4 regions of the Streptomyces sp. cmx-18-6 genome follow, and region 3 is predicted to be linked to each of the others. Evidence: riboswitches for the same ligand, from Rfam matches in the RefSeq annotation. Region 3 holds a riboswitch; each other region holds the start of a gene.
What was found. Region 3 has a riboswitch for cobalamin ahead of metE (5-methyltetrahydropteroyltriglutamate--homocysteine S-methyltransferase). Riboswitches for the same ligand answer to the same signal wherever they lie in the genome.
Positions count from the first base shown of each region.

Region 1 (7,255 bases), on a different contig from region 3:
CGGCCGGAAGGCCGCTCCCATGTCCTCGGCCTCCGGGCGGGCCCGTGCGAACGGGTCCGCCCGGCGGGCTGTCCGGGACCGGCCGCTCGCCCGTTCCTCAGCGGCGCGGCGGAAACCGTACGCTCTGGCGGCGCGGCAGGAACCGTACGCTCTAGCGGCGCGGCAGGAACCGTACAGACGGACGTCCGTCCGGCCCGTCCGGGGTGACGACCGCCCGGACCCCGTAGACGTCCTCGATGAGCTCCTCGGTGATGACCTCGGCCGGGGTGCCGTCCGCGATGACCCGGCCCGCTTTCATCACGGTGATCCGGTCGCAGAACATCGCCGCCAGGTTGAGGTCGTGCAGGGCGATGACGCTGGTGAGGGGCAGTGCGGCGACCAGGGCGAGCAGGTCCAGCTGGTGCTGGATGTCCAGGTGGTTGGTCGGCTCGTCCAGGAGGAGTTCGCGGGGCTGCTGGGCCAGGGCGCGGGCGATCTGGACGCGCTGGCGCTCACCCCCGGACAGGGTGTGCCAGGACTGCGCGGCCCGGTCGGTGAGGCCGGTGCGCCGCAGGGCGTCGGCGACGGCGTCCTCGTCGGCGCGGTCGGGGGCGGACCAGGCGCGGCGGTGCGGGATGCGGCCGAGGCGTACGACGTCCAGGACGCTGAGGTCGACCTGGGTGACGGCGTGCTGGTCGACCACGGCGATCCGGCGGGCCACGGTGCGGCGGCCGAGGCCGGCGAGGGGGTCGCCGTCCAGGGTGACGACGCCGGTGTCCGGGGCGAGCAGGCCCGCGAGGATCCGCAGCAGGGTGGACTTGCCGGACCCGTTGGGGCCGAGCAGGCCGACCGTGGAGCCGGGCGGCGGGGTGATGGCGACCCCGTCGAGGATCAGTCGGCCGCCCGCCTCGCGGCCGACCCGCTCGGCGCGCAGGCCGCCGTTCTCGATGAGGCTCATGGCGTGCTCCGGGTGCGGTACAGGACGGCGACGAACGCGGGCACGCCGATCAGCGCCGTGACGACTCCGACCGGCACCTCCTGCGGGTCCAGGACCGTGCGGGCGAGGGTGTCGACCCAGACCAGGAAGATCGCCCCGGCCAGCGCGGTGACCGGCAGCAGGCGGCGGTGCCCGGAGCCGGTGAGCGCGCGGGCGGCGTGCGGGAGCACCAGGCCGACGAAGCCGATCGCTCCGGCCGAGCTGACGAGGGCGGCGGTCAGCAGGGCGGTGGTGCACAGCAGCACGATCCGGGTGCGGGCGACGTTCACGCCGAGCGCCGCCGCGGCGTCCTGCCCGAAGGCGAAGGCGTCGAGCGTACGGGCAGACCACCAGGCAGACGGCGAGGACGGCGGTGCACAGGGCCACCTCGCTCCAGCCGACCCCGCTGAGCGAGCCGAGCAGCCAGAACAGCACTCCGCGGGTCTGCTCGGCGTCCGCGGAGGTCATCACGACGAAGGAGGTCAGGGCGGAGAACAGCTGCATCGCGGCGACGCCGGACAGCACCACCCGGTCGGTGGTGGAGCCGAGGGTGTGGCTGAGCAGCAGGACCAGGGCGAACGAGCAGATGGCCCCGACGAACGCCCCGGCCGACAGCGACACCGCTCCCCCGCCGACGCCGAGGACGACGACCACGACCGCCCCGGTGGAGGCCCCGGAGGAGACGCCGAGGACGAAGGGGTCCGCGAGCGGGTTGCGCAGCAGGGACTGCATCACCGTGCCGCACACCGCGAGCCCGGCCCCGCACACGGCGGCGAGCAGGGTGCGGGGCATGCGCAGGTTCCAGATGATGCCGTCGCGGATCGGGCTCAACTCCGTACCGCCGAGGCCCAGATGGGAGGCGACGGCGGACCAGACGTCGGGGACGGAGATCCGGGCGGGCCCGATGGTGACGGCGACCGCGACGGAGAGCAGCAGGAGCAGGAGTCCGCCGGTCCAGAGCAGCACCGCGAGCGGGCCGCCGCTCCACACCGGGCCGGACGGCGTCCGCGGCGAGGAAGCCTTCAGCTCCACGGGCTCCTTCACCGCCCGGCCTTCCCGCTCCACCGCCCGGCTGCCCCCCTCGACGGCCTGGCCTTCCCCCGTCATCCCCCGGCTTCCCTGCTTCACGGCCCGGCCTTCCCCCGTCACTGCCCGGCCTTCCGCCGTCACGGCCCGGCCTTCCCCCTCCACCGCCCGGTCGCCGCCGCTCACCCCGCGAGCCTGAAGTCGCGCAGCCCGGCGGCGACGCGCTCCAGTCCCTCGACCGTCCGGATGGTGGGGTTCATCGCCTGGCCGCTGAGCAGCACGTAGCGGCGGTTCTTGACGGCGTCCATGGTCTTGGTGACCGGGTTGGACTCCAGGAACTCGATCTTCTTCTCGGCGCTCTCGGCGGTCTGCATCGTGCGGCTCAGATCGCCGATGACCAGGACGTCGGGGTTGCGGTCGGCGACGGTCTCCCAGCTGATCTGGGGCCATTCGTCGTGGGTGTCGTCGAAGACGTTCTTCGCGCCGAGCTCGCGGGTGATGACGCCGGGAGCGCCGCAGCAGCCCGCGAGGTAGGGGGCCTTGGAGTCGGAGAACCAGTAGAGGAGCGAGGCGTCGGACGCGTCGATCCCCTCGGTGGCCTTCTCCACCCGCGCCTGGAGCCTGCCCACCAGCGCGTCGCCGCGCTCGGGGACGCCGAACACCTGGGCCAGTTCGCGGACCTCGGTGTAGACGCTGTCCATGGTGAGGGGCGCGGTACGGGCTCCGTCGCCGCCGCCGCTGTTGTCCTTGCCGACGCAGTCGGCGGGCGAGACGTAGGTGGGGACGCCGAGCTTCTCGAACTGTTCGCGGGGTGCGACGCCGCCCTTGGCGAGGGTGGAGGCGAAGGAGGCGCTGAGGAAGTCCGGCTCCTTGTCGAGGACCTTCTCCGACGAGGGGCGGTTGTCCGAGATGCGCTCGACGCTCTCGTTGGCCTTCTCCAGGCCCTTCATGACCGGGTCGCTCCAGGTCGCCGTGCCCGCGAGCCGGTCGGCGAGGCCGAGCGAGAGCAGGATCTCGGTCGATCCCTGGTCAACGGAGACGGCCCGCTGGGGCGGGGCCTTCACGGTGACGGTGCGCCCGCAGTTCTTCAGGGTGACCGGGAAGCCGGCCGCCTTGTCGCCGCCCTCGGCGGACGAGGTGGCGGCCCCGCCACCGCAGGCGGTGAGCAGGACGAGCCCGGCCGCGAGCAGGGCGGCGGTGCGTATCGGGGCGGGGGTGGCCGTGGGCAGCACGAAGGACCTCGGTGTCTCTGGGCCCAGCCGCGGAGCCCGTCGTACGGTTCCCGTGCCCCGGTGCGGGGCGCGGATGCCAGCAGGTCTTCGGACTCGGGTTCGTCCGGGCGGGACGCCTTCCCGGAGCGCTTGTGCTCCAGTGGCCGTGGCCCCGCCCGTCCCCCTCACCGCTGCGCGTCAGTTCCGGTCTCGCACCGGATTCCCTGACCCCGTCGCTGGGGTTCGACTGGCCCCGGCAAGCTATCACGGGGCTTCGCGCAGCTCAGAGCCGGTGCGGGGGCCGGCTCCCGGCGGGCCGGTGCGGCGCGGGATCGTCCCGCCGCACCGGCCCGGACGCCCTCCGCTTCGGTTGCGGAGCCTGGCGGGCCGTCGGGCTGAAGGGTCACGGAGCTGCTCGGATCACAGAGCTTCGCGGGTCACGGAGCTTCGTGGTCACCGAGCTGTGAGGTCGCGGAGCTTCGCGAATCACGGAGCTTCGCGGTCACGGAGCCGCCCGTCAGGGAGCGGCGCGTCAGAGACCGCGCGTCAGGGAGCCGCGCGGGTCAGGGAGCTTCGAGCGCGATCACCGCGTTGTGTCCGCCGAAGCCGAAGGAGTGGCTGACGGCCCGTCGTACGGGCGCCTCGCGCGGAACCTTCGTGACGCAGTCGATGTCGAAGTCCGGCGCGGGGGCGTCCAGGTTCGCGATCGGCGGGACGGTGCCGTGCTGGAGCGTCAGGACGGTCAGTCCCGCCTCGATGGCGCCCGCCGCCCCCATGCAGTGCCCCAGTACGCCCTTGGGGGCGGTGACGGGCGGCCGGTGCGGGTAGGCCCGGCCGATGAGGGCGGCCTCGGTCGCGTCGCCCTGCGGGGTCGACGTCCCGTGCGCGTTGACGTGGTCGACGTCCTCGGCGCGCCAGCCCGCGTCGGTCAGCGCCGCCTCGACGGCCGCCCGGGCGACGTCCCCTGAGGGGTGCGGGCTGGTGGGGTGGTGGGCGTCGGTCGTGGCCCCGGCTCCCGCCAGCAGCGCCCGGGGGGCCGCTCCTCGGGCGCGGGCGTCCTCGGCCCGCTCCAGGACCATGATCGCGGCGCCTTCGCCCATGACGAGCCCGGACCGGCCGGCGGCGAAGGGGCGGCAGAGGCGGGCGGGGTCCCCGTTCCGCAGCGCCGCCGCGCCCGAGCGGGCGAAGCCGGTCATGGCGACCGGGAAGACGATCGACTCGGTGGCTCCGGCGATGGCGATGTCGCACTGGCCCAGGGCCAGCATGTCGCGGGCCACGGACAGGGCCGTCACCCCGGAGGAACAGGCCGTGCACGGCGCGAGGCTGGGCCCGGTGGCCCTCATCTGGATGGCGATCTCGGCCGCGGGCATGTTCGGGATGGTGAGCAGGATGCCCGAGGGCGAGGTGGCCTCGGGGCCGCGCCGCTCCAGGGCGACGGCCTGTTCGGTGAGTCCGGCGGAGCCGCCGCTGCTGGTGCCGACGACGACGGCGACGCGGGCGCCGTCCCAGTGGGCGGGGTCGAGCCCGGCGTCGGCCACCGCCTCCCGTGCGGCGAGGACGGCGAACTTGACGTACCGGCCCATGCGGTAGGCGCTGCGGCCGCCGACCGCCTCGTCGAGGTCGATGCCGGAGACCGTGCAGGCGAAGTCGACCGCGCAGCCTTCCAGTGCGGGGACGGTGCGCGCGAGGGACTCTCCGCGACGGACTCCGTCCCAGGTGGTGTCGGTGGTATGGCCGGCCGGGGTGATCATCCCCAGACCGGTGACGGCGATGGCGGGTCGGTTCATCGGGTGTTGCTCACCGGCACCGAACTGTCGGCCGCCCGGCCGCCGCCGGCCGTCGCGTCGGCCGCCTCGCCGCGGGCCCTCACGCCGGCGACGGCCGCGTCGATGAACGCGGAGACGTCGGCCAGCGTGGCGTCCTTGTAGAGCTTCTCGGAGTCGGCGTCGACGCCCAGGGTCTCCTTGATGATGACGGCGAACTCGGCGACCGCGAGGGAGTCCATCTCCAGGCTGTCCATCGTGGACTCCGGCAGGATTTCGGCCGCGGGCACCTTGAACGTCTCGGTCAGCACCTCGGTGATCTTCGGGTGGATGGTCTTCATGGTCGTTCCTCTCATCGGCCTCGGCGTCCTCATGACGCCTCGGCGTCCTCACGAATGGCGGATGGCCGAACGCTTCGACCCCACCGCCGAAGTAACTGGATGACGACCCTCCGGTTACGCCTTCGGGCGAACCGATTCGTCTGCGCTCACCTGCGGCTTCTCGAACCATCGGGAGAGCACCGATGTGGTTCCCCAGTACGCCAGCAGCACCCCGCGGGTCCCGAGCGCCGCCACCTTCTCCCGCAGCGGACGCCGCTTGCTGCCGCAGACGGGCCGCCGGAACCCCACCGTGCGCCCCCCGGCCGCCGCCGCCCTGCGGTCCCGGTGCCAGGATCCCTCCGGGTCGTCGTAGGCGTCCGCGTAGCCGGGTCCGGCGATCGGCCAGTCCGACATCAGGCGCTCCGGCAGCGCGAAGGACTTCACCAGGGCGGGGGTGTGCGCGGCCACGGCGGCGATCGACGCCTCCACCGCGTCGGGCAGGAAGGTGACCTGATCGGCGGTCAGCCGTCCGGCGGCGAGCAGGTCGCCGCTGTTGCGGGCGATCCACTGGAGGGCGAAGAGCCGGTGCAGCTCGGTCAGCCGTTCGCGGGCGGCCCCCTCGGGCAGGGTGGCGACGGCCTGCTCGTACGCCTCGCCCGCCTGCCGGTAGCCGTACGCCTCCACCCCGCGCAGCGCGGCCCCCGACGCGGCGTTCCACCGGCCGAGCGGGTCGCCGGGCGGGGCCGAGCTCATCCGCTCCCGGGCCCGGGCGAACCAGATGTCCTCCACCGCCGCGAGCAGTCGGCCCAGGAAGCGGGGGTCGTCCAGCTCGCCGGGGCCGTCGTCGCCCGCCGCCTCCTCCTCGTCCCGGAGCGTGGCGCTGAACAGCATCTCGGCGGCGGCCTTGGCGTGTACGGCGAGGTTGTCGCCCTCGGCGGTGATCGCGCCCTCGATGCCGGTGAACAGCTCGGTCATGCCGTTGTTCTCCAGCAGCCCCTGCGCCCCGCACCGCTCCCGGCACTCGACGATGACGCCGCGCGCCTGCCAGGTGATCCAGCCCTTGGCGACGGCGACCAGGCGCTCCGCCTCGTCCCGGTCGGGGGCGGGTGCGGACTCCCAGCGGTCCAGGGCCCTGCGGTGGAGGAGGCTCATCGCGAAGACGGTGGCCATCGCCCCGGCCAGCGGGCCGTGGTGGGTGCGGTGCGCGTAGACCGGCACCCGCCGGTCGGCCCGCGATCCGGAGACCAGCCGGTGGCCGGCGTAACGGACGGCGATGGCGAGGGTGACCCGGGCGGAGCCGACCGCGCAGGCGCTCATGGAGAGCTTGCCGGGGGTGACCCGCCCGATGGAGAGGAGGAACCGCCTTCTGCGGTTGGCCAGTTCGCTGGTGAACCGCCCGTCCTTCCCGATCCGCCCCTGCTCCCCGGCGAGCAGCGCGTCGCGCGGGACGAAGTAGCGGTCGAAGGAGGTCACGCAGTGGTCGACCGGGGAGCCCATTCGGGCGGGCAGCCGCCGCACCCGTACGCCGGGCAGGGCGCTGCTGTCGTCGGTGAGCGGGGCGAGGAAGAGGAAGACCCCGTGATCCGCCCCGTCCGCCAGCAGCCGGGCGGCCACCACTCCGGTCTTGGGACCGCCGGCGGGGCTGGTGTTGGGCATGAACTTCTGGGCCCCGGCGTGCGGGGTGTGCAGGACGAAGCCGTCGCGTCCGCGGTCGTACGTCGCGGTCGTCTCGATCGCCGCCGCGTCGTTGCCGTGCGCCACCTCCGTACAGAGGAAGGTGCCCACCCGCCGCAGCTCCAGGAAGTCCGACAGGTCGCGCAGGGTGCCCGGGTCGTGGTCGAGGAGGCTGCCGAGGAAGAGGTTGTAGTGGATGCCCGCGACGGTGGTCAGGGCCGGGTCGACCGGGCCGAGCCATTCGTGCAGGGCGGCCAGCGCGCGGGGGTCGGCGGCCAGCCGCGCACCGCTGTCGAGCGCGCTGTT
Region 1 covers NZ_JAEBEP010000010.1:62,660-69,914, reverse strand. The annotation lists gene ACLJPL_RS23185 (ABC transporter ATP-binding protein) at 152-937, opposite strand; partial or broken gene ACLJPL_RS23180 (FecCD family ABC transporter permease) at 934-2,062, opposite strand; gene ACLJPL_RS23175 (ABC transporter substrate-binding protein) at 2,164-3,213, opposite strand; cobalamin riboswitch at 3,274-3,459, opposite strand; gene ACLJPL_RS23170 (beta-ketoacyl-[acyl-carrier-protein] synthase family protein) at 3,756-4,979, opposite strand; gene ACLJPL_RS23165 (acyl carrier protein) at 4,976-5,296, opposite strand; gene ACLJPL_RS23160 (acyl-CoA dehydrogenase) at 5,411-7,255, opposite strand, start outside.
Region 1: it holds a riboswitch for cobalamin, as region 3 does, so the genes downstream of both, ACLJPL_RS23175 (ABC transporter substrate-binding protein) here and metE (5-methyltetrahydropteroyltriglutamate--homocysteine S-methyltransferase) in region 3, are expected to answer to the same signal.

Region 2 (7,255 bases), on a different contig from region 3:
CTACATGGCGCGGGACGCCGAGGGCAACGTCTGGAGCTTCGGGACGTACGCCCCGGGGTCCGCGGACTGAGCGGCCCCCGGGGCGGGTGTCTCAGGCTCCGCCGGTGTGGACCTGGAACGCGGCCCGGCGGACCGCCTTGGCCAGGGCCGGGTCCGGGTGGGCGGCGGCCAGCGCGACCAAGACCTGCACGGTGCGCGGGTGGCCCACGGCCCTGACCTCGTCGAGCAGGGCCGGGACGGTGCCCTGGACGGCGGAGTCGAGGTGGCGCACCAGGAGCCCGGTCTCGCCGTGGTCGGCGACGGCGGCCGCGGTGTCGACCCAGAGCCAGGTGGCCTCCTCACGGCTGAGGATCTCCTGCGCGTCGTCCGGGTCCGCGCCCTCGTACTCGGCGAGCCAGAGCAGCGCGTACGGCCGCAGCGAGGGGTGGGTGAGAACGGCGCGGACCTCGGGCTCGGCGGACGCGCCGACGACCCGCAGCGCCTCGAAGGCCAGGCCCCGCAGCAGCGCGTCCTCTCCCCGGGCCACCGCCAGCAGTTCGGTGACGGCGCTGCCGACCGTACGGGCGGCGAGCCAGGCCCGGTATTCGTCGCGGGCCGGTCCGGGGGTGAGCCGGGCGCAGCCGAGCAGCATGTCGGCGGCGGACTGCTCGATGTTCCCGGCCGGGCTCTGGGCGGCGACGCAGATCTGTTCCAGCTTGACCCACACCGCCCAGTTGCCGAGGGGGGTGAGGGTGGCGTGCCCGCTGCCGAGGGTCAGCGCGCCGACCGCGGCGAGGCCCTCCAGCGCCCAGTCGAGCAGCAGGGCGTCGAGGTCGGCGCTCCGCTCCGGCACGGGGCCCCCGGTGGCGGGCCCGCTCGGACCGGCCGCCCTGCCCGCCCCGTACGGCACCTCGCAGCGCTCCTCGTGGAGCTCGGTGATGCGCTGGGCGAGGAGGTCGAGGAGAGCGGGTACGGGGACGGGGCCCGCGGAGAGCTGGAGGAGGGAGAGCACCTGGGGCACGGCCTCGACGGCTTCGGCCACCGCACCGGCCTCGACGCCCTCGGGCGCGGAGTGGACGAGCGACCAGGCGTCGAAGAGCGCCACCCAGCCGCGCAGGACGGCCGAGTCGTCCCGGTCCCAGGCGCGCAGCCGCCAGCCGGGGCGGGCGGTGTCGCCGTGCAGCTCGATGAGGCCGGCCAGCCGGGCCCGGTCCCAGCCCGCGCGCACCTGCGCCGGGGAGAGCTCCAGGGCGGTGGCGGCCCGCTCCAGGGCCTGGGCGGCGAGCGGGGCGGAGCTGCCGGGCGCGGGGGCGCCGGCGGCCCAGTGGGCGATGCGCACGGCATCGGCGAGGACCGCCCTGGCCTGGCGGGCCAGTTCGGGGCGGGGCGGGGTGCCCTCGGGCGGGCGGGGGGCCGGCCGGGTGCGCCGGGTGGACACGGCCCTGCGGGCGGTGGCGAGGGGTCGCGGGCGGACAAGTCGCAGCCTGGAGTCGCGCGGGGTACGGGACGTCACGGGGAGCAGTCTTGCCTCTGACGGCCCGAAAGCCCAAACGGAAGCCGATTCACCGGTGGCCGGAGGGTCCGCGCCGGGCGGTGGCCAAAGGGACCGATCCCCGCATCACCTCACATCAGGGGCGTGAGGAAGCGCCTGAGGGTCTCTTCGTAGCGGCCCGGGTCGGCGTTCCACATCGACGCATGCGGAGCCTGCGGTACGGCGTGGAGGGTGACCAGGTCCGGGCGGCGGGCGGCCAGCTCCCGGGAGGGCTGCCAGGGGGCGATGGTGTCGTCCGGGCCGTGGACGACCAGGGTCGGGGCGGGCAGCGCGGCGGCCAGGGAGGCGTCCAGGAGCGGGGCGGCGCTCATCCCGGTCCTGCCCTGGGCGGCGCGCACGGCCAGCGGCAGCAGGGCGGCGGGGACGCCCCGGGCGGCGGCCAGGGCGCGCAGCGTGGTCTGCCAGTCCAGGACCGGGGAGTCGAGGACGAGGCCGCTGACGCGGTCGCGGAGGGGGGAGTTCACGGCGGCGTGCAGGGCCATGGAGGCCCCGGTGGACCAGCCGTACAGGATGACGTCGCGGGCCCCGTAGCGCACGGCGAAGCGCATGGCGGCGTCCAGGTCGCGCCACTCGGACGCGCCGAGGTGGCCGAGGCCGTCGGCGGGGCGGGGGGCTCCGGCGTCTCCCCGGTAGGCGATGTCCAGCACGGGGAGGTGCTGTCCGTTCAGGAAGCCCATCAGGTTCATGGGGTGCGCGCGGGTGGCGCCGAGGCCGTGTGCGGTGATGACCCAGGTGTCGCGGTCGCCGGGGACCCACCAGGCGGGCAGTCCGCCGAGCTCGCCGGGGATCTCGACCTCGCGGTATTCCAGGCCGAGGGCGCTGCCGGGGTCGCCCCGGTGCAGTTCGGGGGTGAGGCGGACCTTGTCGCCCGGTTCCAGGACGCCCTCGACGACCCGCTCCAGCCTGCGGACGACGGTGTCGGCACTCGCCTCGGCCCCCTCGACGACGGGGCCGACCACCGCGTGGACGCCGTGGCCCGCGAGCCCGTACGTACCGGGCCGGAGCGCCGTGAAGGAGCGGGTCAGGGTGACCTGCCCGGCCGCCGTGGCGTGCACGGTGACTCTGCGGTCGGCGGGGAGGGGACGGCCTGGTGTCGCCTTGAGGGCGGCGTCGCTGGCGTACCGGCCGGCCGCGACCGCTGCCGCGCCGGCGCCGATGATCGTGGTGACGGCCGTTGCCGTCGCAGTTGCCGGGCGCACGGCTTCAGTGTCGTGGGCGGGGCGGCGCGATGCCAGTGGGCAGGGCCGTCCGGTGCGGCGGGCGGCGGCCGTCCGGTGCGGCGGGCGGCGCGTGGGGCGACGCCGGTCGGGGGTCGAGTCACGGGCCGGGCCCGGGCGTGTCGCGGGCCGGGCAGGGGTTGTCGTGGTGCGGACGGGGCTGCCGTGGTGCGGACGGGTCGTGGTGCGGGCCGGGCCCGGGCCGCGGGCCCCTCAGCCCGGTTGTCCGTACCCCTTGAGCGCCTCGGTCACCTCGGCCAGCTGGGCTTCGGTGAGCAGGGCCGGGGTGCGGCCCGGCAGCGAGCTCGCGGTGAGCCAGAGGCGGCAGAGCCACTCCAACTGGGCGGTGCGTTCGTATGCCTGGTCGAGGGTGTCGCCGTAGGTGACGGTGCCGTGGTTGGCCAGCAGGCAGCCGGTGCGGCCCCGGAGGGCGGCGAGCATGGCGTCGGCGAGCTCGGGGGTGCCGTAGCGGGCGTAGGCGGCGGTGCGGACGGGGCCGCCGAGGATGGCGGCCGCGTAGTGCACGAGCGGCACCTCGGGGACGAGGGTGGAGACGGCGGTGGCGTGGACCGCGTGGGTGTGGACCACGGCGGCGGCCCCGGTCTCCCGGTAGACCGCCAGGTGGAGGGGGAGTTCGCTGGTCGGCGCGAGCTTCCCGACGACCTGCCGACCGGCCAGGTCCACCCCGACCGCGTCGTCCGGTCCGAGCCGGTCGTAGGGCACCCCGCTGGGGGTCACCAGGACAAGGTCTCCGACCCGGGCCGACACATTGCCGGAGGTGCCGACGACCAGCCCGTCCGCGGCGCTGCGGCGGGCGGTGCCGACCACCTCCCGCCAGGCCCGGACGACCGGTTCCGGTTGCTGCTCGCTCATGGGGCGAGCCTAGGGCGTGTCCGGCGGACCAGGACCGGGTCCTGGTCCGCCGGACACGCCCTGGGGCCGCACGGCCGAAACCGGGACGTCATGCCCCGGAGTGACGGGGATCTCCTCCGGGGCCGAGCGCGGGTCAAAAACTTCGCCAACGGGCCGTAAAGGGCAGACCAGACAGCGCCCCACCAGCACCCCGCCGCCCCTCCACGCACAAGCGGACGCACCGCACTCCGGTTGGGGTCACCACAGCGCCCCGTTCAGTTCATCTTCCGTTCACCCAGGTTGCCTACGGTCCACGAGCCACTGACGTCGAACGATTGCCTGGGTAAATGGAACACATCACGCTGCTGCTCGCGATTGTTGTCGTGACAGCTCTCGTGTTCGATTTCACGAACGGTTTCCACGACACCGCCAACGCGATGGCCACCACCATCTCGACCGGCGCACTGAAGCCCAAGACAGCGGTGGCCATGTCCGCCGTTCTCAACCTCATCGGCGCGTTCCTGTCAGTGGAGGTCGCCAAGACGATCTCCGGCGGGATCGTCAACGAGAACGGCCTCAGAACCGAGGTCATCTTCGCGGCGCTCGTCGGCGCCATCCTGTGGAATCTGCTGACCTGGCTGGTCGGCCTGCCCTCCAGCTCCTCCCACGCACTGTTCGGCGGCCTGATCGGCGCGGCCGTCATGTCGGCCGGCTGGTCCTCGATCAACGGCGGCACCGTCGTCACCAAGGTGCTGCTGCCCGCGATCGCCGCCCCGCTGGTCGCCGGTCTCGCCGCGATGCTGGCCACGAAGCTGACGTACCGCATCAACCGGAACGTCACCGACCCGAACCAGCTCAAGTCGACGGCCAAGGGCTACCGGGCCGGACAGATCGCCTCGGCCGGTCTCGTCTCGCTCGCCCACGGCACCAACGACGCCCAGAAGACGATGGGCATCATCACCCTGGCCCTGGTCACCGGCGGCGTCCTCGCCCCCGGCTCCAACCCGCCGATGTGGGTCATCGTCTCCGCCGGCGTCGCCATCGCGCTCGGCACCTACCTCGGTGGCTGGCGCATCATCCGCACCATGGGCAAGGGCCTCACGGACCTCCAGCCGCCGCAGGGCTTCGCCGCCCAGACCAGCGCGGCGACGGTCATCCTGGCCTCCTCGCACCTCGGCTTCTCGCTCTCCACCACGCAGTCCTGCTCCGGGGCCGTGATGGGCGCGGGCCTCGGCCGCAAGGGCGGCGTGGTCCGCTGGTCCACCGCCACCCGGATGTTCGTCGCCTGGGGCCTGACGCTCCCGGCCGCGGGGCTGGTCGGCGCGGGCGCCGAGTTCCTCACCAAGCAGGGCCCGTGGGGCATCGCCGTCACCGCGATCCTGCTGGTCGGCGGCTCCTTCGCCATCTGGCTGGCCTCGCGCCGCCAGCCGGTCGACCACACCAACGTCAACGACACGGCCGACGGCGAGCCCCAGGAAATCGTCACCACGGCGATCGCCGCGGTCCAGCCGCCGCCCATCGGCACCCACCCCACCGACCTCATGACCACCATCCCGGCTCCGGCGCCGGCGCCCGACGACACGGCGCGGCCCTCGGCCACGGTGTAAGGACAGATCCGTATGAAAATCGACTGGGCAGCTCTCGCCTCCGTCTTCGGTGTCAGTCTCGTGGTCACCGTCGCGCTGGTCGGCCTCTTCACCGTGGGCATCGTCGCCCTCTCCAAGTTGTCGGCCACGTCCGGCAGCAGCGCCTCCGGCGGTTCGGCGGCGCTCGCGCGCACCGGCGCGTACGCCTCCTTCGCGCTGTGCGTGGCGGCGGTCGCGTACGGGATCTATCTGATCGTCGCCTGACCCGCGCCACCGCACTCCTTCGGGCCGGACACACCACCGTGTGTCCGGCCCGATGTGCGTCTGCGCACACCGGCCCTCCGCAGGTCAACAGCAAGTTGACGGCCGTTCTCGCAGCGTGGTGGACTGCCGGAGCCAATCACGGCGACAGCAGAGGAAGCCGGTGCGAATCCGGCGCGGTCCCGCCACTGTCACCGGGGAGCACTCCCCCACACCGGATGTCACGGCCCTCGCCACGCGGGCTGGAAGGCCGGGGGAACTGCGGATCCGGAAGCCAGGAGACTCTCGTCGCCGCTCACGTCGAACCAGGGCGCGGACCCTGAGTTAAGGACTTATCGCCATGCCTGGCCGCCGAGCGCCGCATCCCGTGTCCCCTCACGCCGGAACGCCCCGACCCGCGGCGGGCTGACGCGTGCGTGCCGACCGCGTCTTCGCGTACGGCGCCACGGCCGGGCTGATCGCCGACGCCCTGCTCGGCGACCCGCGCCGGGGGCACCCGGTGGCCGGTTTCGGCCGGGCCGCCGGGCGCGTGGAGTCCGTGCTGTGGCGTGACGACCGGGGCCGGGGCGCGCTGCACGCCCTCGTGTGCGCCGGAGGCGCTGCGGGGGCCGCCGCGCTGGCCGCCCGTGCCGTACGGGACCGGCCCGCGCTCGCCGTCGCGCTGACGGCCGTCACCGCCTGGTCGGTCGTCGGCGGTACGTCGCTGGGCAGGGAGGCCCGCGCCATCGGGGGCGCGCTGGCCGCCGGTGACCTGGAGGTGGCCCGGGAGCGGCTGCCGCATCTGTGCGGGCGCGATCCGCATTCCCTGGACGGGCCGCAGATCGCCCGCGCCGTCGTGGAGTCGGTCGCCGAGAACACCTCCGACGCCGTCGTCGGCGCGCTCGTGTGGGGTGCGATCGGCGGGGTGCCGGGGCTCGTCGGGTTCCGGGCCGTGAACACGCTCGACGCGATGGTGGGCCACAAGTCGCCCCGGTACCGGCGCTACGGCTGGGCCTCCGCGCGGCTGGACGACCTCGCGGGGTGGCCCGGGGCCCGGCTGACGGCCGCGCTGGCCGTGGTGGGCGGCGGGCGGCCCTCGGAGGCCGTACGCGCCTGGAAGGCGGACGCGGGCCGTCACCCGAGCCCCAACGCGGGACCGGTCGAGGCCGCGTTCGCGGGGGCGCTCGGCGTACGGCTCGGCGGGACGCTGGCGTACGCGGGGCGCGTCGAGCACCGGCCGGTGCTGAACGGGGAGTCGGGCCGGGACGTCCGGAGTCTTGACATCGAGCGCGCGGTGCGGCTGTCGCGCCGGGTGGGTGCGCTGGCCCTCGGGGTGTGCGTGGCGGGTCGGCTGCTCGCGGGACACGTGATCGCGCGCCGGACGGGCGCGGGGCGAACAGGCGCGGGACGGAAGCGGGGACGGGCATGAGCGGCGGGCTGCTGGTCGCGGGGACCACCTCGGACGCGGGCAAGAGCGTCGTCACGGCGGGCATCTGCCGCTGGCTGGTGCGCCGGGGTGTGAAGGTCGCGCCGTTCAAGGCGCAGAACATGTCCCTCAACTCCTTCGTGACCCGCGAGGGCGCGGAGATCGGGCGCGCCCAGGCCATGCAGGCGCAGGCCGCCCGGGTGGAGCCGACCGCGCTGATGAACCCGGTGCTGCTGAAGCCCGGCAGCGACCGCTCCAGCCAGGTCGTCCTGATGGGCAGGCCGGTGGGCGAGATGAGCGCCCGGGGCTACCACGGCGGCCGGCAGGAGGCGCTGCTCGGCACGGTCGTGGACTGCCTGGAGCAGCTCCGGTCGGCCTATGACGCGGTGATCTGCGAGGGGGC
Region 2 covers NZ_JAEBEP010000019.1:60,297-67,551, reverse strand. The annotation lists gene ACLJPL_RS31485 (VOC family protein) at 1-70, shown strand, start outside; gene ACLJPL_RS31480 (hypothetical protein) at 92-1,417, opposite strand; gene ACLJPL_RS31475 (alpha/beta hydrolase) at 1,603-2,730, opposite strand; gene ACLJPL_RS31470 (class II aldolase/adducin family protein) at 2,962-3,621, opposite strand; gene ACLJPL_RS31465 (anion permease) at 3,948-5,207, shown strand; gene ACLJPL_RS31460 (hypothetical protein) at 5,220-5,450, shown strand; cobalamin riboswitch at 5,600-5,732, shown strand; gene ACLJPL_RS31455 (cobalamin biosynthesis protein) at 5,860-6,855, shown strand; gene ACLJPL_RS31450 (cobyric acid synthase) at 6,852-7,255, shown strand, end outside.
Region 2: it holds a riboswitch for cobalamin, as region 3 does, so the genes downstream of both, ACLJPL_RS31455 (cobalamin biosynthesis protein) here and metE (5-methyltetrahydropteroyltriglutamate--homocysteine S-methyltransferase) in region 3, are expected to answer to the same signal.

Region 3 (7,255 bases):
GGACCGGCTCGGGGGCGTCGTCCAGGCGGACGGAGACCCGCGTACGCAGCTGTGCCGCATCGCCCACGCCTACGTAGGGTTCGCGGTCGAGCGGCGGGCGATGTTCGAGCTGATGTTCCGTCATGACCTGCTGGACGGCGGCGACGAGACCGATGGGCGGCCCCGTCTGCGGGAGAAGACGCTGCCCCTCTTCGCGTCGGCCGTCGCCCTGGTCGCCCGCCACCGGCAGAGCGCCGCCCCGAAGTCGCCCGGCGGACCCGAGGCCGCCAAGGACGCCAAGGCCGCCGAGGACGCCAAGGCCGCCGAGGACGCCAAGGCCGCCGAGGACGCTCCGGCTGTCGTGGCCGCCGTGCTCTGGGCGAACGTCCACGGCATCGCCCAACTGTGGAGCTGGGGCACCCTTTCCCTCGCCCTGGAGACACCCCCGCCGGGCGACCCGCACGCCGAGGCGGGCCTCGCGGGGCTGATCGCCCGGACCGTCGACGCCCACCTCGGCCCGGTGAACCCGTGACCGCCCCGGCCCGGCGCGGACTCGCCCTGGCGGGCAGCGTCCTGGGCGCGATGATCGTGGCGCTCGACGGCTCGGTCCTCATGGTGGCGCAGCCCGGCCTCCAGCGGGATCTCTCCGCCACCCTCGCGCAGGTGCAGTGGACGAGTACGGCGTACCTCCTCGCGGTCGCGGGCTTCCTCATACCCGCCGGGCGGCTGGGCGACCGCTGCGGCCACACCCGGCTGCTCCTGATCGGGTCCCTCGGCTTCGGGGCGGCGTCCGCCGCCATCGCCGTGGCGCCCTCGGTCGGCTGGGTCATCGCCCTGCGCGCCGTCCAGGGCCTGTTCGGGGCCCTGTTGCAGCCCGCGACGCTCGCCCTGCTGCGCCAGGTGTACCCACCGGACCGGCTCGGCCGCCCGGTCGCCCTGCGGACCAGCGCGATCGGCGTGGCCGCCGCTGCCGGGCCGCTGCTCGGCGGCTTCCTGGTCGCGGAGTTCGGCTGGCGGTGGGTCTTCGTCATCAACGTGCCCATCGCGCTCGCGATCGCCCTGTTCTGCCTGGCGGCCCGCGTCCCCGAAGCCGACCGGCCGGTGGTCCGCCGCCTCGACGCCCCGGGGGCCCTGCTGCTCGCCGCCGCGCTCGCACTCCTGGTGAACGCGCTGGCGGAGGTGGAGCTGCACGGCTGGGGCGGCCACCGGACCGTGGGGGGACTGATCTGCTCGGCCGGTGTCGCCGCGCTCCTCGTCCGCCGCGAACGCCGCAGCCCGAGCCCCCTGGTGCCGGTGGCCGTCGCGCGGTCGGTACCGGTCACCGCCTCCATGGCGATGCTCCTGTTCACCGCGAGCGGCATGTTCGGCGCCCTGTTCGTCAGCACGTACTTCCTTCAGGGCGTGCTGGGACTCGACCCGCTCGGCAGCGCCCTGCGCGCCCTGCCGATGACGGCGCTGATGGTCGTCGGGTCGCCCCTCGCCGGTCTGGTGCTGCACCGGCTGGGCGCGCGCACCACCGCGCTCGGCGGCACGTCCCTGGTCGTCCTGGGCATCGGCTGGCTGGCGCGGACGGACAGCGGCACCGGCCCCGTGGCGATGGGCGCGGCCTTCGCGCTGCTGGGCGCCGGCTACGCCACGGTGATGGTCACGGCCACCGCCACCGTGGTGGGCGACGCGCCGCCCGGGTACGCCGGTGTGGTGGGCGGTCTCAAGCAGACCGCCGTGAACATCGGCCCTGCCTTCGGCATCGCGGTCGCCGCCGGCCTGCTGCCGCCGGGCGGCGCCGGAGGCGCACAGGCGGAGCTGTGGGCCGCCTCGATGGGGACGGCGCTCCTCGTCCTCGCCGCGATCGCGGCGGTCGCCCTGCTCCCCGCGGCGTTGCTGCCGGCCCGGCCGCGCCGTGCCGGACCACCGGAGGGCGGGGACGTACGGCACCCGGAGGAGGCGCGCCGGTGTCTCACATCACCGTCCGAAGTGTGAACAACGGTGTGCGCCCGGCAGCCGTCCCCTTAGGCTGGCCGGTGCAGCTGGTTCGCCCTGCCCGCCAGGCAGGGTGTCGTAAGAGGGAACCCGGTGGGAATCCGGGACTGCCCCGCAGCGGTGAGTGGGAACGACCGCCGTCATACGCACTGGGCCCGGCCGGGTCTGGGAAGCGACGGCCAGTAGGTGTCTGCCCCGGCAGGCGTGCCCGCGAGTCCGAAGACCTGCCCGTTGCCCGCACGCGACCGTTCGCGTGCGGAGTTCCCGGTGACCTCGTGGGCGGGTCGGCGTAACCGTCGGGTGGACGGACACGGTCAAGCGTGCCGTTCCTCCTCCCGATACGTCACCCCTTCGCGTCCGCGTCCCGTCCCGGGAACAGCTGGAGACATGCTCGCGAAGGAGAGTCACGTGACAGCGAAGCCCGCAGCCGCGGCAGCACGGGCCACCGTGTACGGCTACCCCCGCCAGGGTCAGAACCGTGAACTGAAGAAGGCCATCGAGGGCTACTGGAAGGGCCGCGTCGACGCCGACGCCCTCCGGGAGACCGCCGCCGGACTGCGCAGGGGAACCTGGCAGCAGCTCGCCGATGCCGGAGTCCACGAGGTGCCGACCGGTGACTTCTCGTACTACGACCACGTCCTGGACACCAGTGTCATGGTCGGCGCTGTCCCCGAGCGGCACCGCGACGCGGTCCGCACCGACGCCCTCGACGGCTACTTCGCCATGGCGCGCGGTACGCAGGACGTCGCACCGCTCGAAATGACGAAGTGGTTCGACACCAACTACCACTATCTCGTGCCCGAGTTGGGCCCGGACACGGCGTTCACCGCCGACTCCGCCAAGCAGGTCGCCGAGTTCGGGGAAGCCCTCGCGCTGGGCCACACCCCGCGCCCGGTCCTCGTCGGCCCCGTCACCTACCTCCTGCTCGCCAAGGCGGCCCCCGGGGTCGCCGCCGACTTCGAGCCGCTGACCCTCCTGGACCGGCTCCTGCCGGTGTACGCCGAGGTCCTCGCCGATCTCCGGGCCGCGGGCGCCGAGTGGGTGCAGCTGGACGAGCCCGCCCTCGTCCAGGACCGCACCCCGGCCGAGCTGAACGCCGCCGCCCGCGCCTACCGCGAGCTCGGCGGCCTCACCGACCGCCCCAAGCTGCTGGTCGCCTCCTACTTCGGGCGGCTCGGCGACGCGCTGCCGGTGCTGGCCAAGTCGCCGGTCGAGGGTCTCGCCCTGGACTTCACCGAGTCGGGCGCCGGGAACCTCGCGGACCTCGCGGCGGCGGGCGGACTGCCCGGCAAGCGGCTGGTCGCGGGCGTCGTCAACGGCCGCAACATCTGGATCAACGACTACGAGAAGTCGCTCGCCACCCTCGGCACGCTCCTGGGCCTGGCGGACCACGTCGACGTCTCCGCCTCCAGCTCCCTGCTGCACGTCCCGCTGGACGCCGGGACCGAGCGCGACATCGACCCGCAGATCGCGCGCTGGCTCGCCTTCGCCCGGCAGAAGACCGAGGAGATCGTCGTCCTGGCGCGCGGTCTGTCCGGCGGCACCGAGGCCATCGCCGCCGAACTCGCCGCCAACCGGGCCGATCTGGCCTCCCGCACGGACGCCGTCATCACCCGCGACCCGGCCGTCCGGGCCCGTACGGCGGCCATCACCGACGCGGACGGCCGCCGCTCCCAGCCGTACACCGAGCGGGCCCTCGCCCAGCGCGCCCACCTCGGTCTGCCGCTGCTGCCGACCACCACGATCGGTTCGTTCCCGCAGACCACCGAACTGCGCACCGCCCGCGCCGACCTGAGGGCGGGCCGGATCGACGCGGCCGGGTACGAGGAGCGCATCAAGGACGAGATCCGCGAGGTCCTCTCCTTCCAGGAGAAGGCCGGACTGGACGTCCTGGTCCACGGCGAGCCCGAACGCAACGACATGGTGCAGTACTTCGCCGAGCAGCTCACCGGCTACCTCGCCACCCAGCACGGCTGGGTGCAGTCCTACGGCACCCGCTACGTCCGGCCGCCGGTCCTGGCCGGGGACATCTCGCGCCCCGAGCCGATGACGGTGCGCTGGACGACGTACGCGCAGTCGCTGACCGAGCGCCCCGTCAAGGGCATGCTCACCGGCCCGGTCACCATGCTCGCCTGGTCCTTCGTCCGCGACGACCAGCCGCTCGGGGAGACCGCCCGGCAGGTCGCCCTTGCCCTGCGCGACGAGGTGAACGACCTGGAGGCGAACGGCACTTCGGTGATCCAGGTCGATGAGCCCGCGCTGCGCGAGACGCTGCCGCTGCGGGCCGCCGAGCACGCCGCGTACCTGGAGTGGGCGACGGAGTCCTTCCGCCTGGCCACTTCGGGGGTGCGGCCCGACACCCAGATCCACACCCACATGTGCTACGCCGAGTTCGGCGACATCGTCCAGGCCATCGACGATCTCGACGCCGACGTCATCAGCCTGGAGGCCGCCCGCTCGCACATGCAGGTCGCCCGCGAACTGGCCGCCCACGGCTACCCCCGTGAGGCCGGGCCCGGCGTGTACGACATCCACTCCCCGCGCATCCCGAGCACCGAAGAGGCGGCGGCCCTTCTGCGCAAGGGACTTGAGGCCATCCCGGCCGCGCGCCTGTGGGTGAACCCCGACTGCGGCCTGAAGACCCGGGGGTGGCCCGAGACCCGGACCTCCCTGGAGAACCTGGTCGCCGCCGCGCGGGAGATCCGCGCGGAGCTGCCCACCGAAGCGGCGTGATCCGACCCGGTGCGGGAGCGGCCACCGCCGCTCCCGCACCGGGTCGCACGTCGTGCGGGTCCGGACCCGACTTCGGCCGGGGTACGGCCACTTCGGACGCTCATCGATCGGCCCGGGGGACCGGAGCGCATTCATTCGCACAGGTGGAGTTAGGTTAGCCTAACCAGCGAATCCCGGTTGTGGATCTTCCCGCGACCGGTGTCGCCCTGCGCGCGGGCATCACCGTCGCCCGCCGCGCACCCCGATCGAAGGGCTTCGCCATGCCGCGTGCTCAGGGCCTGCTGTCCGGTGAACCGCGCCCGGAGCGTACGGCGTGAGCGCCGGTACGACGCCTGCCCCCGCCCCCGGCGGCGCTCCGGACCCCTCGGCCGTCGCGGGCGGCGTGCACGGACCCGGCCGCCTGCGTGAGCTGACCGCGGTCGTCCTGGACGCGCTGGAGTCCGCCGCCCCGGCCCGGGGCGGACCGCTGCCCGCCGGAGGACCGGAGGCCGTGGCCCGCAGGACCGCCGCCCTGTGCTCGCCGGTTCTGCCCGAGAAGGGCGTCGGGGCGGAGGCCGCGCTCGCGGACCTGGTGCGCGCGGTCGCCGAGGGGGCCGCCGACCCGGCCGACCCCGCGTGCGTCGCCCATCTGCACTGCCCGCCGCTCGCCGTCGCGGTCGCGGCGGACCTGGCGGGGGCCGCCCTCAACCCCTCGATGGACTCCTGGGACCAAGCGCCCGCCGCCGGCGTCGTCGAGGAGCTGACCACGGCCGCACTGGCCCGGCTCGTCCACCCGGACGCCATCGCGCCGGACGCCCTCATCACCAGCGGCGGCACCGAGTCCAACCTCGTCGCCCTCCTCCTCGCCCGGGAGCGAGCCGCCGCCACGGCCCGCCCCCTGCGGGTGGTGACCGGGGCCAACGCCCACCACAGCGTCCACCGCGCCGCCTGGATGCTCGGCCTGCCCGCCCCGGTCGTCGTCGCCTGCCACGACGGCCGCATCGACCCCGCCGACCTCGACCGCGCCCTGGCCGCGCTCGGCGGCGGGCCCGTCCTGGTCGTCGCCACCGCCGGGACCACCGACGAGGGGCGGATCGACCCGCTCCCCGAGATCGCCGGGATCGTCGAGCGGTACGGAGCCGAGCTCCACGTCGACGCCGCGTACGGCGGCCCCCTGCTGTTCAGCGAACGCCTGGCTCCCCGGCTCGCCGGTCTGGAGCACGCCGTCTCCGTAACGTTCGACCTGCACAAGCTCGGCTGGCAGCCGGTCGCCGCCGGGGTGCTGGCCGTCGCGGACACCGGCCTGCTCGCACCGCTGTCCCTGCGCGCCGACTACCTCAACGCCGACGACGACACCGAGGCCGGCCTCCCCGACCTGCTCGGCCGCTCCATCCGCACCACCCGCCGCCCCGACGCGCTGAAGATCGCGGTCACCTTCCGGGCGCTGGGACGGCGCGGACTGGGCGAACTGGTCGAGCACTGCGTACGTACGGCCGAGGAGTTCGGCCGGGCCGTCGACGCGCGGCCCGCACTGCGCCGCCGGCCCGGCGAGATCGGGATCAGCACCGTGCTGTTCCGGCCGGTGGCGGCCGACGCACTGGAGCCGGAGGCCGGGGACGCCGTCGTCGCCGAGGTCCGCCGCACCCTGCTCATGGACGGCCGGGCCGTCCTCGGACGGGCGGTGGCCGAGGACGGCGACGGGCGACGCCGACTCTGGCTCAAAGCCACCCTGCTGCACCCGAACGCCGCGAGCGCCGACCTGCTGCCGCTGCTCGACCTCGTGACGGAGGCGGCGGCGCGTGCCGCCGCCGAAGCCGCCGGTGGAGACGGCGGCACGGGCGGCGGCGGGGGCGATACCGACGCCCCGGCGGCGGAAAGGCTGTCGCCATGACGTTCCCGATGCGCACCAACCCCGTTGGAGGAATCCGATGACGCCCGGACCGCGAACCCCGCCCCTCGACCTGCTGGGGGTGGGTGCGGGGCCCTTCAACCTGTCGCTCGCCGCCCTCGCCGACGGCGTGCCCGGCCTGAGCACCGCTTTCCACGAACAGCGCACCGCCTTCCACTGGCACCCCGGGCTGCTCATCGAGGGAGCCACCCTCCAAGTACCCTTCCTGGCCGACCTGGTGAGCCTCGTCGAGCCGACCAGCCCCTGGTCCTACCTCAATTACCTCAAGTTCCGCCGCAGGCTCTTCCCCTTCTACTTCGCCGAGCAATTCCACATCCACCGCTCCGAGTTCGACAACTACCTGCGCTGGGTGAGCGCCGAACTGCCCTCCACCCGTTTCGGCCACCGCATCGACACGGTCGCCTGGGACGCCGAAAAGGACTGCTTCGCCGTCGACTTCACCCGGCTGGGACCGGACGGGGAGACCCTCACCACCGGCGTCGCGCACGCCCGCAACCTCGCCCTCGGCGTCGGCACCGCGCCGTACGTCCCCGAGCCGCTGCGGGCCCTGGCGGCGGACCCGGGCCCGCTCGTGCTGCACTCCGCCGACTACCTCGCCCAGCGGGACCGGCTGCTGGCCGCCCGGCACGTCACCGTCGTCGGCGCGGGGCAGTCGGGCGCCGAAGTCCTCCTGGA
Region 3 covers NZ_JAEBEP010000005.1:527,351-534,605, forward strand. The annotation lists gene ACLJPL_RS15445 (TetR/AcrR family transcriptional regulator) at 1-511, shown strand, start outside; gene ACLJPL_RS15450 (MFS transporter) at 562-1,959, shown strand; cobalamin riboswitch at 2,039-2,185, shown strand; gene metE (5-methyltetrahydropteroyltriglutamate--homocysteine S-methyltransferase) at 2,368-4,692, shown strand; gene ACLJPL_RS15460 (hypothetical protein) at 4,872-5,009, shown strand; gene ACLJPL_RS15465 (pyridoxal phosphate-dependent decarboxylase family protein) at 5,006-6,562, shown strand; gene ACLJPL_RS15470 (lysine N(6)-hydroxylase/L-ornithine N(5)-oxygenase family protein) at 6,600-7,255, shown strand, end outside.

Region 4 (7,255 bases), on a different contig from region 3:
CCGTCGTAGGCGACTTTGCCGTGGTCGATGAGGATGATCCGGTCGCAGAGTTCCTCGACGTCGTCGAGGTCGTGGGTGGTGAGGACGACCGTGGTGCCCGATGCGCGGTTCAGCTCCCCGACGAAGGCGCGTATCCGCTCCTTGGCGATGACGTCGAGCCCGACGGTCGGCTCGTCCAGGTAGAGGATGTCCGGGTCGTAGAGCATCGCGGCGGCCAGGTCGCCGCGCATCCTCTGGCCCAGAGAGAGCTGGCGGACGGGGGTGTCGAGGAACGGACCGAGGTCGAGCACCTCGCTGAACTGCCGCTGCTTCTCGCGGAACCGGGCCTGCGGCACGTCGTAGAGACGGCTGATCAGCCAGAGCGAGTCGCGCAGTGGCAGGTCCCACCAGAGCTGGCTGCGCTGGCCGAAGACCACGCCTATCCGGCGGGCGTTGCGGGACCGCTCTCGCCAGGGCGTGGCGCCGGCCACCGTGACCGTGCCGGACGTGGGCACGAGGATGCCGGTGAGCATCTTGATCGTGGTGGACTTCCCCGCACCGTTGGGGCCGAGATAGCCGACCATCTCGCCCTGCTGGACCTCGAAGTTCACGCCGTCGACAGCACGCTTGACGGTCTGCTCACGCGTCAGCAGCGTGCGGATGCCCGCGAAGGCGCCCTCCTGCCGTTTGGGCCGCGTGAACTCCTTGACGAGGTCTGCCACTTCGATGACGGACATGTGCGCCTCTCCTGGAGCGGGCCGGCCCTGTCGGGCGGGGTCGAGCGGAGAGTGTGCACACGAAGGCTTGGTCTAGTCCAATTGATTTCCGCTCGGCCGGTCTTCTCCGAGCCGTGATCTCGCCCTGCCGCGGTCCGCGGGGCCGCGTCGCGCCCTCTCTCCCGGAGCGCCGGCACCGCCATCCCGCGGTTTCGAAGCGCGCCGGAGGGGCAACCGGCCGCCATGGACACCGAAGAGAGCATCGAAGAGACGCCCGTGACCCAGGGGGACGAGCACCACGTCCTCCTCAGCGCGGACACCAACGGCGACGGGAAGCCCGATGTGTGGGTCACCGACACGACCGGCGACGGCGCGGCGGACCTGTACCAGTTCGACACCACCGGTGACGGGAAGGTCGACGTGACGGTCGTCGAGGGAGGGGACGAGCCCGGCACGGACCGGCTCGTCGTGGAGGGCGACGGCGGGCACCCGCAGCAGGTCTGAGCGATCCGGTGACGGGGCCCCGGCCACCCGGTACGGGCGCACACGACGCAGCGCCGCCCCACCGTGCTGAACGCACAGCGGGGCGGCGCCACCGGAACAAGCTGCCGCAACAGACGGCCAGGGCCTAGAACTCGTCGTCGAACCCGACCGAGCCCTCGACCGCCACCTGGTAGGCGGACGGGCGGCGCTCGAAGAAGTTCGTGAGCTCCTGGACGCCCTGGAGCTCCATGAACGAGAACGGGTTCTCGGAGCCGTACACCGTGGGGAAGCCCAGGCGGGCGAGCCGCTGGTCGGCGACGCACTCCAGGTACTGGCGCATCGACTCGGTGTTCATGCCCGGCAGGCCCTCGCCGCACAGGTCGCGGCCGAACTGGAGCTCCGCCTCGACCGCTTCCTTCAGCATGTCGGTGACCTGCTGCTGGAGCGCGTCGTCGAAGAGCTCCGGCTCCTCCTTGCGGACGGTGTCCACGACCTCGAACGCGAAGTTCATGTGCATCGTCTCGTCACGGAACACCCAGTTGGTGCCCGTGGCGAGACCGTGCAGCAGCCCGCGCGAGCGGAACCAGTACACGTACGCGAACGCGCCGTAGAAGAAGAGCCCCTCGATGCACGCCGCGAAGCAGATCAGGTTCAGCAGGAAGCGGCGGCGGTCGGCCTTCGTCTCCAGCTGGTCGATCTTCTCGACCGAGTCCATCCACTTGAAGCAGAACTGGGCCTTCTCACGGATCGAGGGGATCTCCTCGACCGCGTCGAACGCCGCCGCCCGGTCGTCCGGGTCGGGCAGATAGGTGTCCAGCAGCGTCAGATAGAACTGGACGTGCACGGCCTCCTCGAACAGCTGCCGCGACAGGTAGAGCCGCGCCTCGGGGGAGTTGATGTGCTTGTACAGCGTCAGCACGAGGTTGTTGGAGACGATCGAGTCACCGGTCGCGAAGAACGCCACCAGCCGGCCGATCATGTGCTGCTCGCCCGGCGACAGCTTCGCGAGGTCGGCGACGTCCGAGTGGAGGTCGACCTCCTCCACGGTCCAGGTGTTCTTGATCGCGTCCCGGTAGCGCTCGTAGAAGTCCGGGTAGCGCATGGGACGCAGGGTCAGCTCGAAGCCCGGGTCGAGCAAGTTCTTGTTGTCGTTGGTGCTCATTACTGGCATGCCTCGCAGGACTCAGGGTTTTCGAGGGAGCAGGCGATGGCGTCCGCGTCGGGAGCCGAAGCCTGCTGTACGGGAATGGGGGCGGCGGCCGCCACCTGCCCGGACGCGGCACGGGCGATCCGGGTCGCCGGGCGCGAACGCAGGTAGTACGTCGTCTTCAGCCCCTGCTTCCAGGCGTACGCGTACATCGAGGAGAGCTTGCCGATCGTCGGCGTCTCCAGGAACAGGTTGAGCGACTGGCTCTGGTCGAGGAACGGCGTACGGGCCGCCGCCATGTCGATCAGACCGCGCTGCGGGATCTCCCACGCGGTGCGGTACAGCGCCCGCACGTCCTCGGGGATCCAGGCGAAGCCCTGCACGGAGCCGCTGGCCTCGCGCAGCGCCTCACGGGTGCGGGCGTCCCACACGCCGAGCTTCTTCAGCTCGTCCACCAGGTAGGCGTTGACCTGGAGGAACTCACCGCTGAGCGTCTCGCGCTTGAACAGGTTGGAGACCTGCGGCTCGATGCACTCGTACACACCGGCGATCGAGGCGATCGTGGCGGTCGGCGCGATGGCCAGCAGCAGCGAGTTGCGCATGCCGGTCTTCGCGACCCGGGCGCGCAGCGCGTCCCAGCGCTCCGGCCAGTTCAGCTCGGTGTCGTAGTGGTCGGGGTGCAGCACACCGCGCGCGGCACGCGTCTCGGACCAGGCGGGCAGCGGGCCGGACCGCTCGGCGAGGTCGCAGGACGCCTCGTACGCGGCCAGCATGATGCGCTCGGAGATCTTCGTCGAGAGCGCGCGGGCCTGCGGCGAGTCGAACGGCAGCCGCAGCTGGAAGAAGACGTCCTGGAGGCCCATGGCGCCCAGGCCGACCGGACGCCAGCGGGAGTTGGAGCGCCCGGCCTGCTCGGTCGGGTAGAAGTTGATGTCGACGACCCGGTCGAGGAAGGTGACCGCGGTGCGGACCGTGGAGTCCAGGCGCTCCCAGTCGATCGAGCCGTTCGCCACGAACGCGCCCAGGTTGACCGAGCCCAGGTTGCAGACGGCCGTCTCGCCGTCGTCGGTGACTTCGAGGATCTCGGTGCACAGGTTCGAGGAGTGCACGACCCGGCCCGGCTCGGCGGTCTGGTTCGCGGTCCGGTTGGAGGCGTCCTTGAACGTCATCCAGCCCTGGCCGGTCTGCGCGAGGGTCCGCATCATCCGGCCGTACAGCTCACGCGCCGGAATCGTCTTGCGGGCCAGGCCCTTGGCCTCGGCCGCCCGGTAGGCGGCGTCGAACTCGTCGCCCCACAGGTCGACCAGCTCGGGGACCTCGGCGGGGGAGAACAGCGACCAGACGGTGTCCGCGTCGACGCGGCGCATGAACTCGTCCGGGATCCAGTGCGCCAGGTTCAGGTTGTGCGTACGGCGCTGGTCCTCACCGGTGTTGTCGCGGAGCTCGAGGAACTCCTCGATGTCCGCGTGCCAGGTCTCCAGGTAGACCGCGGCCGCGCCCTTGCGCCGGCCGCCCTGGTTCACCGCCGCCACGGAGGCGTCCAGCGTCTTGAGGAACGGCACGATGCCGTTGGAGTGCCCGTTGGTGCCCCGGATCAGCGAACCACGGGCGCGGATGCGGGAGTAGGAGAGGCCGATGCCGCCCGCGTGCTTCGAGAGGCGCGCCACCTGGTGGTAGCGGTCGTAGATCGAGTCCAGCTCGTCCTTCGGCGAGTCCAGCAGATAGCAGGAGGACATCTGCGGGTGCCGGGTGCCGGAGTTGAAGAGCGTGGGGGAGGAGGGGAGGTAGTCGAGCTTGCTCATCAGCCCGTAGAGCGCGGCGACCTCGTCCAGCGCCCGCACCGACTCGTCCTCGGCGAGGCCCGCGGCCACACGCAGCATGAAGTGCTGCGGGGTCTCGATGACCTGGCGGGTGATCGGGTGGCGCAGCAGGTAGCGGCTGTGCAGCGTACGGAGGCCGAAGTAGCCGAAACGGTCGTCCGCGCCCTCGGCGAGCGTCCGCTCCACGAGCTCGTCCAGCGCCTTGGCGTGCAGCTCCACGAAGGCCGCGGTGCGGTCGGCGATCAGGCCCTCGCGGTGGCCCACCGCGACGGAGGCGGAGAAGGACGTCGCGCCCTGGCTCGCGGCCTCGTCGGCGATCGTACGGGTCAGCAGCCGGGCGGCGAGTTTGGAGTACGCCGGGTCCTCGGAGATCAGGCCCGCGGCGGCCTCGGTGGCCAGCGAGCGGAGCTCGGCCTCGTCGGACCGGGCGTTGCGCCCGCGCAGCGCGGAGGCGGCGACCCGTCCGGGGTCGGTGTCGGGCAGATCGACGGTGAGGTCGGTCAGGGTCCGCAGCAGGGCGGTCCCGGGTCCGTCGTTCGTGCCTGCTCCGGACGTGGTGGAGGCAGCGGATTCGGTGGCTGAAACCGGATCGGCGGGCGCGATGGTCACTGGGCTTTCCCTCGCTCGGCTGGGGGCCGGCGGCGGGAAGGGGGAGCCGGGCAGCACGGTGCCATGAAGGCAGCACTGCACACGGCGTCCACCGGCCCATCCGCGAGGCCCGGACGTCTGGCGTCCGGTTCGGTCGAGCCGGACGCGCTGTCGACAGGTCGTCGGACTACGGGTGTGCAAAAGCACACTGATCACACCGTTGCGGGACAGTTCCGGATTCACACCGGATTCCCCTGCGGCGACAGCGAGGTCGAGCATACATGTGGGGGCCGCCCGATGAGGAAGCCCCCACATGTTGTGTCGGCGTGAACAGAAGTTGGTGTGACGGTCTGGTTTCTTCGCCCGCCTTTTTCCGTATCGGCGGCGTACGTACGCCCCCTTCCGAGGCCGCGAAAAGGGGCCGCCGCGCCCTTGGAAGGGGTGCGACGGCCCCGATCGGCCGGTGGTGGTCAGCAGCAGCGGAAGCCCTCGCGGGGGTCCGCCTCGCGGGCGTCCATACGGCTCCGCTCGAAGGCGCGGCGGGTCATCACCGGCGTGTCCGGATCGTGGGACCTGGCGTGCGCCACGTACCGGTCGTACACCGACTCGCCGGTCAGCTCACGGACGTACCAGCGGATCCGCCCCGCCACCCTCCGTACGTCCGCGACGGTCATGTCCGGCTCCCGGTCCCCGCCGACTCCTTGCGGATGCCGCCCTCGGGGCCGACGCCCGCCGCGATCAGCTCGGCCTTCTCCTCCTTGGTGGCGAAGATGGAGGCGGGGGCGACGAGCTTGGACTCGACGTACGGCGTCTCGTGGAGCTTGACGCTCTCCGGGTCGCGGATCGCGTTGAAGCAGACCCGGCCGGCGTCCACGAGCACCACGATGATGAGGACGGCGAAGAGGGCGCACAGCACGCCGTCGACGGTGGAGTTGGTGACGACGGTCCGCATGTCGTCCATGTTCTTGGCGGGCGCCAGCACCTCGCCCGCGTCGATGCCCGCCTGGTACTTGTCGCGCTGGGCGAAGAAGCCCACCTTCACGTCCGGCGAGAAGATCTTCTGCCAGCTCGCGGTGAGGGTGACCGCCACGTCCCAGGCGAGCGGGACCGCGGTGACCCACGCCCACTTCAGCCGGCCGGACTTGACGAGCAGCGTGGTGCAGACGGCGAGTGCGACGGCGGCCAGCAGCTGGTTGGCGATGCCGAAGAGCGGGAAGAGCTGGTTGATGCCGCCCAGCGGGTCGTGCACGCCGACCCAGAGGAAGTAGCCCCAGCCGCCGACGACCACGGCGCTGGCGAACCAGACGCCCGGCTTCCAGCTGACCTGGCGGAACGGCTTGTAGACGTTGCCCAGCATGTCCTGGAGCATGAAGCGCCCGACCCGGGTGCCGGCGTCCACGGTGGTGAGGATGAACAGTGCCTCGAACATGATGGCGAAGTGGTACCAGAACGCCTTCATGGCCGTGCCACCGATGACCGCCGAGAAGATCTCCGCCATCCCGAGCGCGAACGTCGGCGCGCCGCCGGTCCGGGAGAGCAGACTCTGCTCCTCGACGTCCTTGGCGGCCTGGGCCAGGGCGTCCGGGGTGATGGTGAAGCCGAAGTTGGCCACCGCCTCGGACGCGGACTGGACGCTGTCGCCGATCACGCCGACCGGCGCGTTGATGGCGAAGTAGAGGCCGGGGTCGATGATGCAGGCGGCGATCATCGCCATGATCGCCACGAACGACTCGGTCAGCATCGCGCCGTAGCCGATCATCCGGATCTGCGTCTCCTTCTGGACCATCTTCGGGGTGGTGCCCGAGGAGACCAGGGAGTGGAAGCCGGAGAGCGCGCCGCAGGCGATGGTGATGAAGACGAACGGGAACATCGAACCGGCGAAGACCGGGCCCGCGCCGCTGGTGGCGAAGTCGGTGACCGCGGGCATCTTCAGCGTCGGCATCGCGACGACCACGCCGAGGGCCAGCAGCCCGATCGTGCCGACCTTCATGAAGGTGGAGAGGTAGTCGCGCGGGGCCAGCAGCAGCCACACGGGGAGCACCGAGGCGAGGAACCCGTACACGATCATCCAGATGACCAGCGTGCCCGGTTCCAGGGTGAAGAAGTCCGCCCACGACGACTCGGCCACCCAGCCGCCCGCGACGATCGCGAGCAGCAGCAGCGCCACGCCTATGACCGACACCTCGCTGACCTTTCCGGGCCGCAGGATGCGCAGGTAGACGCCCATGAAGAGGGCGATCGGGATCGTCATGCCGATGGAGAAGACGCCCCAGGGCGAGTGGGCGAGCGCGTTCACGATGACCAGCGCGAGGACCGCGAGCAGGATGATCATGATGACGAACACCGCGACCAGGGCGGCGACGCCGCCGACCGGGCCGATCTCGTCCCGCGCGATCTGGCCGAGCGAACGGCCGTTGCGGCGGGTGGAGAAGAAGAGCGTCACCATGTCCTGGACGGCGCCGGCGAAGATGACGCCGACGACGAGCCAGATCGTGCCGGGCAGATAGCCCATCTGCGCGGCG
Region 4 covers NZ_JAEBEP010000011.1:256,898-264,152, forward strand. The annotation lists gene ACLJPL_RS25345 (ATP-binding cassette domain-containing protein) at 1-716, opposite strand, end outside; gene ACLJPL_RS25350 (hypothetical protein) at 939-1,199, shown strand; gene ACLJPL_RS25355 (ribonucleotide-diphosphate reductase subunit beta) at 1,324-2,340, opposite strand; gene ACLJPL_RS25360 (ribonucleoside-diphosphate reductase subunit alpha) at 2,340-4,754, opposite strand; cobalamin riboswitch at 4,889-5,024, opposite strand; gene ACLJPL_RS25365 (YbdD/YjiX family protein) at 5,204-5,407, opposite strand; gene ACLJPL_RS25370 (carbon starvation CstA family protein) at 5,404-7,255, opposite strand, start outside.
Region 4: it holds a riboswitch for cobalamin, as region 3 does, so the genes downstream of both, ACLJPL_RS25360 (ribonucleoside-diphosphate reductase subunit alpha) here and metE (5-methyltetrahydropteroyltriglutamate--homocysteine S-methyltransferase) in region 3, are expected to answer to the same signal.